Regions from separate parts of the Plantibacter sp. MDV22-iso1 genome, predicted to be linked through region 1. Evidence: riboswitches for the same ligand, from Rfam matches in the RefSeq annotation. Region 1 holds a riboswitch; the other holds the start of a gene.
What was found. A riboswitch is a leader RNA that binds a small molecule or an ion and turns the genes downstream of it on or off. The one in region 1 is predicted to bind thiamine pyrophosphate.
Positions count from the first base shown of each region.

Region 1 (3,997 bases):
AGCTCGGCGAAGTGGCTGATCGGGCCGTTGCCCGAGCCGACCTCGAGCGCGTCCGCGTGCCGGAGGCTCGTCGTGAGCCACGCCTTCGCCTCGCCGAGCGCCTCGGTCCAGGACCCCGACCGGGCGACGAGGGTGGCCATCGCGCTCGACAGGGAGCACCCGGTTCCGTGGGTGTTCACCGTGTCGACCCGCGCACCGTCGAACTCGACGAGTGATCGGTCGTCACCCAGACCACCGGTGGCGTCGACGAGCGCATCCGGGCACGCGGTCGTCCCCGTCAGGTGCCCGCCCTTCACGAGCACGATCACGCCCGCCCGCGCCGAGACCCGCTCCGCCTGCGCGAGTGCGTCGGCCCAGCTCGTCGCCACCGGTTCGTCCGCGAGGACGGCGAGCTCCGGCAGGTTCGGGGTCACGAGGTCGACGTGCGGCAGGAGCGCGCGCATGGCCGCTTCGGCGTCGCGGTGGAGGAGACGGTCGCCGCTCGTCGCCACCATCACCGGGTCGAGGACGACGGGTCCGGTCTCGGTCTCCTGCAGCCAGGTCGACACGGTGTCGATGATCGCGACATCGCCCAGCATCCCGATCTTGACCGCGTCGATCACCACGTCGTCCGCGACCGCGTCCAACTGCTCGCGGAGGAACCCGACGGGCGGAGTGTGCACGGACCGGACGCCCCGGGTGTTCTGCGCGACGAGCGCGGTGACGACCGCCATGCCGTATCCGCCGTTCGCGGCGATGCTCTTGAGGTCGGCCTGGATCCCGGCACCACCGGTCGGGTCGGTCCCGGCGATGCTCAGCACCCGGGGTGTCTCGCGGACCACGACAAGACGTCTGCCGTGCACCCGGTTCGAGGTCACGGACACCGCCGTCGTCGACGGTTCCACGGCGCTCATGCCGAGACCTCGGTCCACGCCGCGCGGAACGCCCGTGCGGCATCGGCCGGATCGTCGGCGGCGCAGATGGCGGAGACGACGGCGAGACCAGCGGCACCGGCGGCGTGGAGCTCGACCGTGTCGTCCAGTGACACCCCACCGATGGCGACGCACGGGAGCGGGGTCGCGGTGGCGATCGCGGCGAACCCCTCCACGCCAAGCGGCGCCGGGTGGTCCGGCTTCGTCGTCGTCGGGCGGATGACGCCGACGCCCAGGTAGTCGACCGTCCCCGGTGACAGCGCTGCGACCGCGTCGAGGTGCGCCGGAGTGTTCGCCGTCAGTCCCACGACGGCGGTCTGTCCCACGATGCGACGCACGGCGTCGACCGGGAGATCGCTCTGACCCACATGGACGCCGTGGACGACGGCACCGGCGGAACGGGCCGCGAGGAAGACGTCCACCCGGTCGTCGACGAGGAGCAGCGCCCGACCGGCGACGACCTCCGCCGCACGCACGGTCAGGTCGAACAGCGCTCGCGCCGACGCGGTCTTCTCCCGCAGCTGGACCGCGGTCACCCCGCCGTCGACGGCTCGGCGCACGACGTCGAGGACACCGCGATCCCCGCTGGCCGAGGCGTCCGTGACGAGGTAGGTGGCGATGCCGCGGCGCACGAGCTCGGCGTGCGAACGGGCCGCGAGGACCCGGTCCGCGGTGGTCGAGGCGCTCACGCGATCACCGCCAGGCTGCGGACGGTGTCGGCCTCGAGGACGTGGAGGTGGTCGAGGAACGCGGGAGCGAAGGAGCCGGGGCCGCGGCTCTCCGCAGCCGCAAGCTGCGCGGCGACCGTGTATGCGGTGGTCGCCGCGACCGTCGTCAGCAACCGGTCGTCATCGAGTGAGGCGAAGGCGGCGAGTACGGCACCGAGGGCACAGCCACCGCCCGTCACGAGGGTGAGCCAGGCGTGCCCGTTCGAGCAGCGGACGATGCGCTCACCGTCGGTGATGACGTCCGTCGGGCCGGAGATCGCGACGACGGCGCCCGAGGTGCGGGCGATCGCGGTGGCCGCCTCGATCGCGCTGTCGACCGAATCGGTGCTGTCGACCCCGCGACCGCCGGCGCCCAGTCCGGCGAGGGCGATGATCTCGCTGGCGTTGCCGCGGACGATCGTCGGCCGGAGGTCGAGGAGGTCGGCGGCGAGCGCCGTGCGCACCGGTAGGAAGCCGACGGCCACGGGGTCGAGCACCCACGGTGTGCCGGCGTCGTCCGCGGCGGAGGCGGCCTCGACCATCGCCTCGCGCTGCTCCGCCTGCGGCGTCCCGAGATTGAGGAGCACCCCGGAGGCGATGCGGGCGAACGGCCCGGCCTCGGTGGGGATGTCGGTCATCGCCGGGGCGGCGCCGATGGCGAGCAGCACGTTCGCGGTGAAGTTCGTCACCACAGCGTTCGTGATCGATTGGACGAGCGGCGTGCGCTCGCGCAGGCGCTCGAGGAGGTCCCCGGACGCGCTCGCGAACTCGCCGCCGGACGAGTCGTCGGTGGACGGGTGGGCGGACTGCTGCGGTGTGCGAACGCTCATTCGCGACATCCCTTCGCTCGGACTAACGAGATCAGGTTCGACGGGTGTGTTCTCAGCCGATCGTCGTGGGATCGGCACCCCGTGTCACTCGCGACCACCCTAGCGGGTCGGCCCGGCTTCCCGTCCAGCGGGCGGGCGAGGATGATGGAGGGATGGACTTCTTCGAGCTGGTCACCATCGTCTTCGAGGTCGCCGGTGTCGGGGCGATGGTCGTGGGCTTCGTGATCGCCGTCACCCTCTCGGCCCGTCTGTGGTGGAGCACGCGCGACGGCGCTCGGGCCTTCCGGATGCTGCGGGAGACGATCGGCTCGGTCATCCTGCTCGGGCTGGAGATCCTCGTGGCCGCAGACCTCGTGAAGACGGTCACGTCGACGCCGTCGCTGACCGACGCGCTCGTCCTCGCGATCATCGTCGTCATCCGCACCCTGCTGAGCTTCTCCCTGCAGATCGAGATCGAGGGCACCCTCCCCTGGAGGCGCCTGGCGACGACCGGCCCGCAGTTGTTCGACCGCGCGGTCAAGCGCGGTGGCGAACGCACCCGACGTCGCGCCGAGCAGCAGGACGCCTCAGCCCAGGATCTCGAACCGTCCGATGCGACGTCGGCACCGGCGGTCGCGGCGCAGCCGATCCCCGACGACGAGGACGGCTTCCCGGAGCTCCGCAGTCGCAGCTAGCGCGGCACGGCTAGCGTGCCGCGGAGGTCGCCCAGGTGTCGCGGATGAGGTCGGGCAGCAGGCGCATGTCGTCGAAGACGTGGGTGCCGTCGCCGATGAGCCGCTCGGCGGGCGTCATGCCACCGGCGTAGGCGTAGACCGTCATGCCGGCCGCACGGGCAGCCAGGACGCCGACGACGCTGTCCTCGACGACCGCGCACCGTTCGGGGGCCGTGTCGAAGTCGGCGGCGGCGTGCAGGAACAGGTCGGGTGCGGGCTTGCCGACGGCGACGTCGGTCGCGCTGAAGATGCGCCCGTCGAAGCGGTCGTGGATGCCCACCTGCCCGAGGTTGCGGACGACGTCGTGCAGCATCCCGTTCGAGGCGACGCACAGCGGCACCCCGGTCGCAGCGATACCGTCGAGGGCGTCGACGACCCCGTCGACGGCCTCGAGCTCACGTTCGCAGATGCCGCGGAACATGTCGCTCCAGCGCTGGATCCAGTCGGCCTCGAGCGGCTTCCCGAGGCGCTGCTCGACCAGCGTCGCGTACGTCTCGAGTGAGGCGCCGACGAAGAGCTCCCGCACCTCCGCCTCGGTGTAGTCGCCGCCGACCTCGTTGAGGAGCTGCAGGTTCACCCGGACGGAGATGCGTTCCGTGTCGACGAGCGTGCCGTCGCAGTCGAAGATGACGAGGTCCGGATAGTCGACTGGCATGCTCCGAGCCTAAACGACGCCGCCTGCGCTGTGGCCGTGTGCCATCCGTTGGGGGCCTCCGACGATGGTCGGCGCGGCGCTCAGCGGGCCGCGCGGACGCCCTGTCGCTGCCAGGTGACGACCATGCGTCGCGCATACTGGGTCGCCGCGACGAAGTGGCCGAGGAGTCCGAGCAGGATCG
Region 1 is NZ_JBZVDY010000002.1:468,905-472,901, forward strand. Features, by position in the region: gene AC4PMY_RS12860 (bifunctional hydroxymethylpyrimidine kinase/phosphomethylpyrimidine kinase) at 1-893, opposite strand, end outside; gene thiE (thiamine phosphate synthase) at 890-1,600, opposite strand; gene thiM (hydroxyethylthiazole kinase) at 1,597-2,448, opposite strand; TPP riboswitch at 2,440-2,540, opposite strand; gene AC4PMY_RS12875 (DUF1622 domain-containing protein) at 2,601-3,122, shown strand; gene AC4PMY_RS12880 (HAD family hydrolase) at 3,133-3,816, opposite strand; gene AC4PMY_RS12885 (CDP-alcohol phosphatidyltransferase family protein) at 3,897-3,997, opposite strand, start outside.

Region 2 (3,997 bases), on a different contig from region 1:
AACCACGTGCGTCGATCCTGCCCGAACGTCGGTTCGTCGAGGACCATGACCGCCGGCCGGGCGGCGAGGACGGTGGCCACCGACAACCGGCGCTTCTGACCCCCCGAGAGACTGAACGGGTTCGCCTCGGCGAGACGACCGAGACCGAGCGCATCGAGGATCTCGGAGACCCGCTCGTCGATGGCGGTCCGGGACCAGCGGAGGGCCTGCAGGCCGACACCGAGCTCGTTCCGCACGGTCGATGAGACGAACTGGTGCTCGGGATCCTGGAAGACCGTCCCGATGCGCGCGAACAATTCGGTCGACTTCCAGCGGATAGGCCGGGATCCCAGCCTGCCGGCGAGCTGCGGAGCGGCGGTCACCGTCCCCGTGATCTCCGGCAGCAGTCCCGCCAGCGTGAGCGCGAGCGTGGACTTCCCCGCGCCGTTGGGGCCGACGATGACGGTCCCCGCGCCTTCGGGCACCGCGAGCCCCAGGTGCTCCTGCACCGGCTGCTTCCGCGTTCGACCGATCGCCAGGTCGTCGGTCGTGATGACCGCCGCTGATGGGCCGGACACCGGACGAGGGGCCAACCCCAGCGGGATGCCCGGCACCCAGACGCCCGCATCGGCCAGGCGCTGCCCGACGTCGTCGAGGACGAGGTCGGGTGGCCCGTCGGCGAGGACACCGCCGTCGGCGTCGAGCACGACGACCCTGGTCATCAGCTCGCGCCAGACGTCGACGCGGTGTTCGATGACGACCAGGGTGGACGAACCGTCATCGACCAGCCGAGCGACGGCGTCCCGCACCTCGGCCACCCCGGCCGGGTCGAGGTTCGCGGTCGGTTCGTCGAGCAGGAGGAGCGAGGGCTGCATGGCGAGTACGCCGGCGAGGGCCAGCCGCTGTTTCTGACCGCCGGACAGCGCCGAGGTCGAGTGGTCCAGCGGCAGGTCCAGTCCGACGGCCTCCAGCGAGGTGTCGACGCGGCGCCAGATCTCCTCGCGCTCGATGCCGAGGTTCTCGCAGCCGAAGGCGACGTCGTCGCCGACCTTGGACAGGATCACCTGCGAGTCGGGATCCTGCAGCACGAGCCCGATGCGACCCCTCGCTCGTTCAGGCGGAACGCCGTCCACGAGGAGCGAGCCGTGGGACTCCCCCTCGTCCGCTCCGCCGAGCACGCCGGCCAGTGCGTGGATCAGCGTCGACTTGCCGGCACCGGACGCCCCCAGCAGGAGGACCCGCTCGCCCGGTTCGATCACGAGGTCGAGGTCGCTCACCGCCCAGGCCTTCCGACCGGCATGCCGCCACCCCCAGTCCCGCGCGACGACGCGCGCCGGACCGGTCGCAGCCGCTCCCGGCACGATCAGACCTCGCGCCGAGCGTCCCGCCCCGACGCGAACCGACTGAGCGCTCCGGTCGACGCGAGTGCCCTGACGAGTGCCCAGCCGACGACACCGGCGAGGATTGCGCCCGAGACGAGCAGCGAACCGAGGTAGATCGCGTTGAACTCGACACCCTTCTCGAGGTTGCCCGACATGACGAGTTCGAGGAGCCACGCGCCGGCCCCGGCACCGGCACCGGCGAGGATCGCCGGAACGAGGCCGAAGCGCTTGTACGCGAACGCCGCGAACACCAGCTCGGCACCGAGGCCCTGAGCGAGCCCGGAGTACACCGTCGTGATGCCCCATGCGTTGCCGATGAGGGCGGAGACGATCGCCCCGATGGTCTCGACGAGGAGGGCGGCGCCGGGCTTCCGGATGATGAGTCCGCCGAGCACCCCGCCGAGGAGCCAGATCCCGACGGCGATCCCGCCGAAACCGGGCGTGACGGCGCTGGCACCCGCGTACCAGAGTGATCCGATCGTGTTCCACGCCCAGAAGATGAGGCCGGTCGCGACGCCGAGTACGGCGACCACGACGATGTCGACGACCCTCCAGCGCAAGGTCCGCGACACAGCGCGTTCAGAGGGTGAGATCTTGGTCGATGCTGACACGATACGTGCCCTTCCTGTAGACGGAAAAGAGCACGGGATAGCGAGAAATGGTCTCCCTGCGCTGGCATGATCCAGATCAGGTTCGACGGTCGAAGGCGAATACCTTCCTCTCAGCCCGGTTCACCGGACTCCCGTGGTGGCACGAGTCTAACCCCTGCCGTGCGCGGTCGCACGACAGGGGTTGGACGGAGGGGGCTACTTCTTGAGGGCCTTGATGAGGCCGGCGAGCGCCTTGCCGCTCACCCAGATGAACGGGATCGCGACGGCGATCAGCGAGATGAGGTTCGGGTCGAAACGGAGACCCTCGTCGGTCTTGATGTAGGCACCGACGGGGATGGAGACGCCACCGCCGCCACCGCCGCTCGGGGCGTCGTCGCCGTCGCCCTCGGAGCCGCCGCCGAAGCCGTAGTACGTCAGCGCGACGGGCACGAGCTTCGTCCCGTCGATGTCCTGCTGCTCCCCATAGGCCGCGGTCACGCCGAGCCCCTTCGCCTGTTCTGCCAGCTTCTCCACGAGATTCGTCATACGGCGAGGCTATCGCTCGGCATCTCCCGGTCCAAGGGGTTGATCCGTGCTCGCAGCACCCTGCGAGTCCCCGCGACTGCCGAGTCCGCGACGCCTCGGCTTCCCGAGGAGGGAGGCGGGGGCGATCGCGAGATCGCCGAACCGGCTTGCGACCCGGTCGATCGTCTGCTCGGCTTCACGCCACTCCTCGTCCGGGTCCCAGAGCCCGGCACCGGCCTCATCGGCCGGGACGAGCTGGTCGACCTTCACCCCCACGAGGCGCACGAGGCGTCCGCCACGATCGAGGTCGTCGAACAGCGAGGCCGCTTCGTCGTACACCCGCCGGCCCACGTTCGTGGCTTCGCCGATGGTGCGCGACCGGGTGACGACGCTGAAGTCCGCATAGCGCACGCGGATGCTGATCGTCCGGCCGGCGTAGCCGCCCTTCCGGAGTCGGATCGCGACGAGGCCGGCGAGGTTCAGCAACTCGCGCTTGAGGATGGTCGGGTCGGAGACGTCCGTCGGGAAGGTCACCTCGTGGCTGACGCTCTTCTCACGTCGTGCCAGCTCGATGCCGCGCGGATCGATCCCGTTCGCGAGCTCGAGGAGTCGGCGACCGGAGGCCTCACCGACCGCGCGTTGGAGCATCGACAGCGGGGTGGAGGCGAGCTGACCGATGGTCCGGATGCCACGGTTCGTCAGCTGCTCCTCCGTCCGACCACCGACGCCCCACAGTGCACCGACCGGCAACGGGTGGAGGAACGCCAGGGTCTCGTCGGCCGGCACGACCAGCAGACCGTCGGGCTTGGACAGGCCGGAGGCGAGCTTCGCGACGTACTTCGTCGCCGCCAGGCCCACCGAGCACGGCAGGCCGGTCGCGTCGAGGACCCGTTGCTTCACGAGCGCGGCGATCGTCCGCGGGCTCCCGAGCAACCGGACCGCGCCGGAGACGTCGAGGAAGGCCTCGTCGATGCTCAGGGGCTCGACGAGCGGCGTGACCGACTCGAACACCTCCATCACCCGGTCGGAGTACTCGCGGTACCGGCCGTGGTGGGGCGGCAGCACGACGGCGCTCGGACAGAGCCGCATCGCCTGGGACACCGGCATCGCCGCGCGCACGCCGTACCGGCGAGCCTCGTAACTGGCGGAGGTGACGACCGACCGCCCCTCCTTGTTGCCGACGATGATCGGCAGACCGCGCAGCTCGGGCCGTTCCAAGAGCTCGACCGAGACGAAGAACGCGTCCATGTCGACATGGAGGATGGGGGTACCGCTGTCGTCGGCATCGTGCGCCGAGACGCGACGAGACGCTCCATCCTGCCGACTCATGCCTCCATTGTCGCAGTCGCCTCCGACACGCTCTCCACAGGGGCCGAGGCGGGAGGGCCCGGCGACGCTAGGCTGTCCGGCGATGAGCACGCGAACGCGGACCGGGTCGGCCCCGGCGGTCCCAGACCTCTCCGGGCGGGACCTCGCCCTCGACCTCGTGCGCGTCGCCTGCGTCGTCACGGTGGTCGTCGT
Region 2 is NZ_JBZVDY010000001.1:208,193-212,189, forward strand. Features, by position in the region: gene AC4PMY_RS00975 (ABC transporter ATP-binding protein) at 1-1,256, opposite strand, end outside; gene AC4PMY_RS00980 (ECF transporter S component) at 1,343-1,933, opposite strand; TPP riboswitch at 2,009-2,117, opposite strand; gene AC4PMY_RS00985 (hypothetical protein) at 2,168-2,497, opposite strand; gene dinB (DNA polymerase IV) at 2,507-3,805, opposite strand; gene AC4PMY_RS00995 (acyltransferase family protein) at 3,888-3,997, shown strand, end outside.
Region 2: linked by a shared signal. The riboswitch ahead of AC4PMY_RS00980 (ECF transporter S component) and the one ahead of thiM (hydroxyethylthiazole kinase) in region 1 are both predicted to bind thiamine pyrophosphate.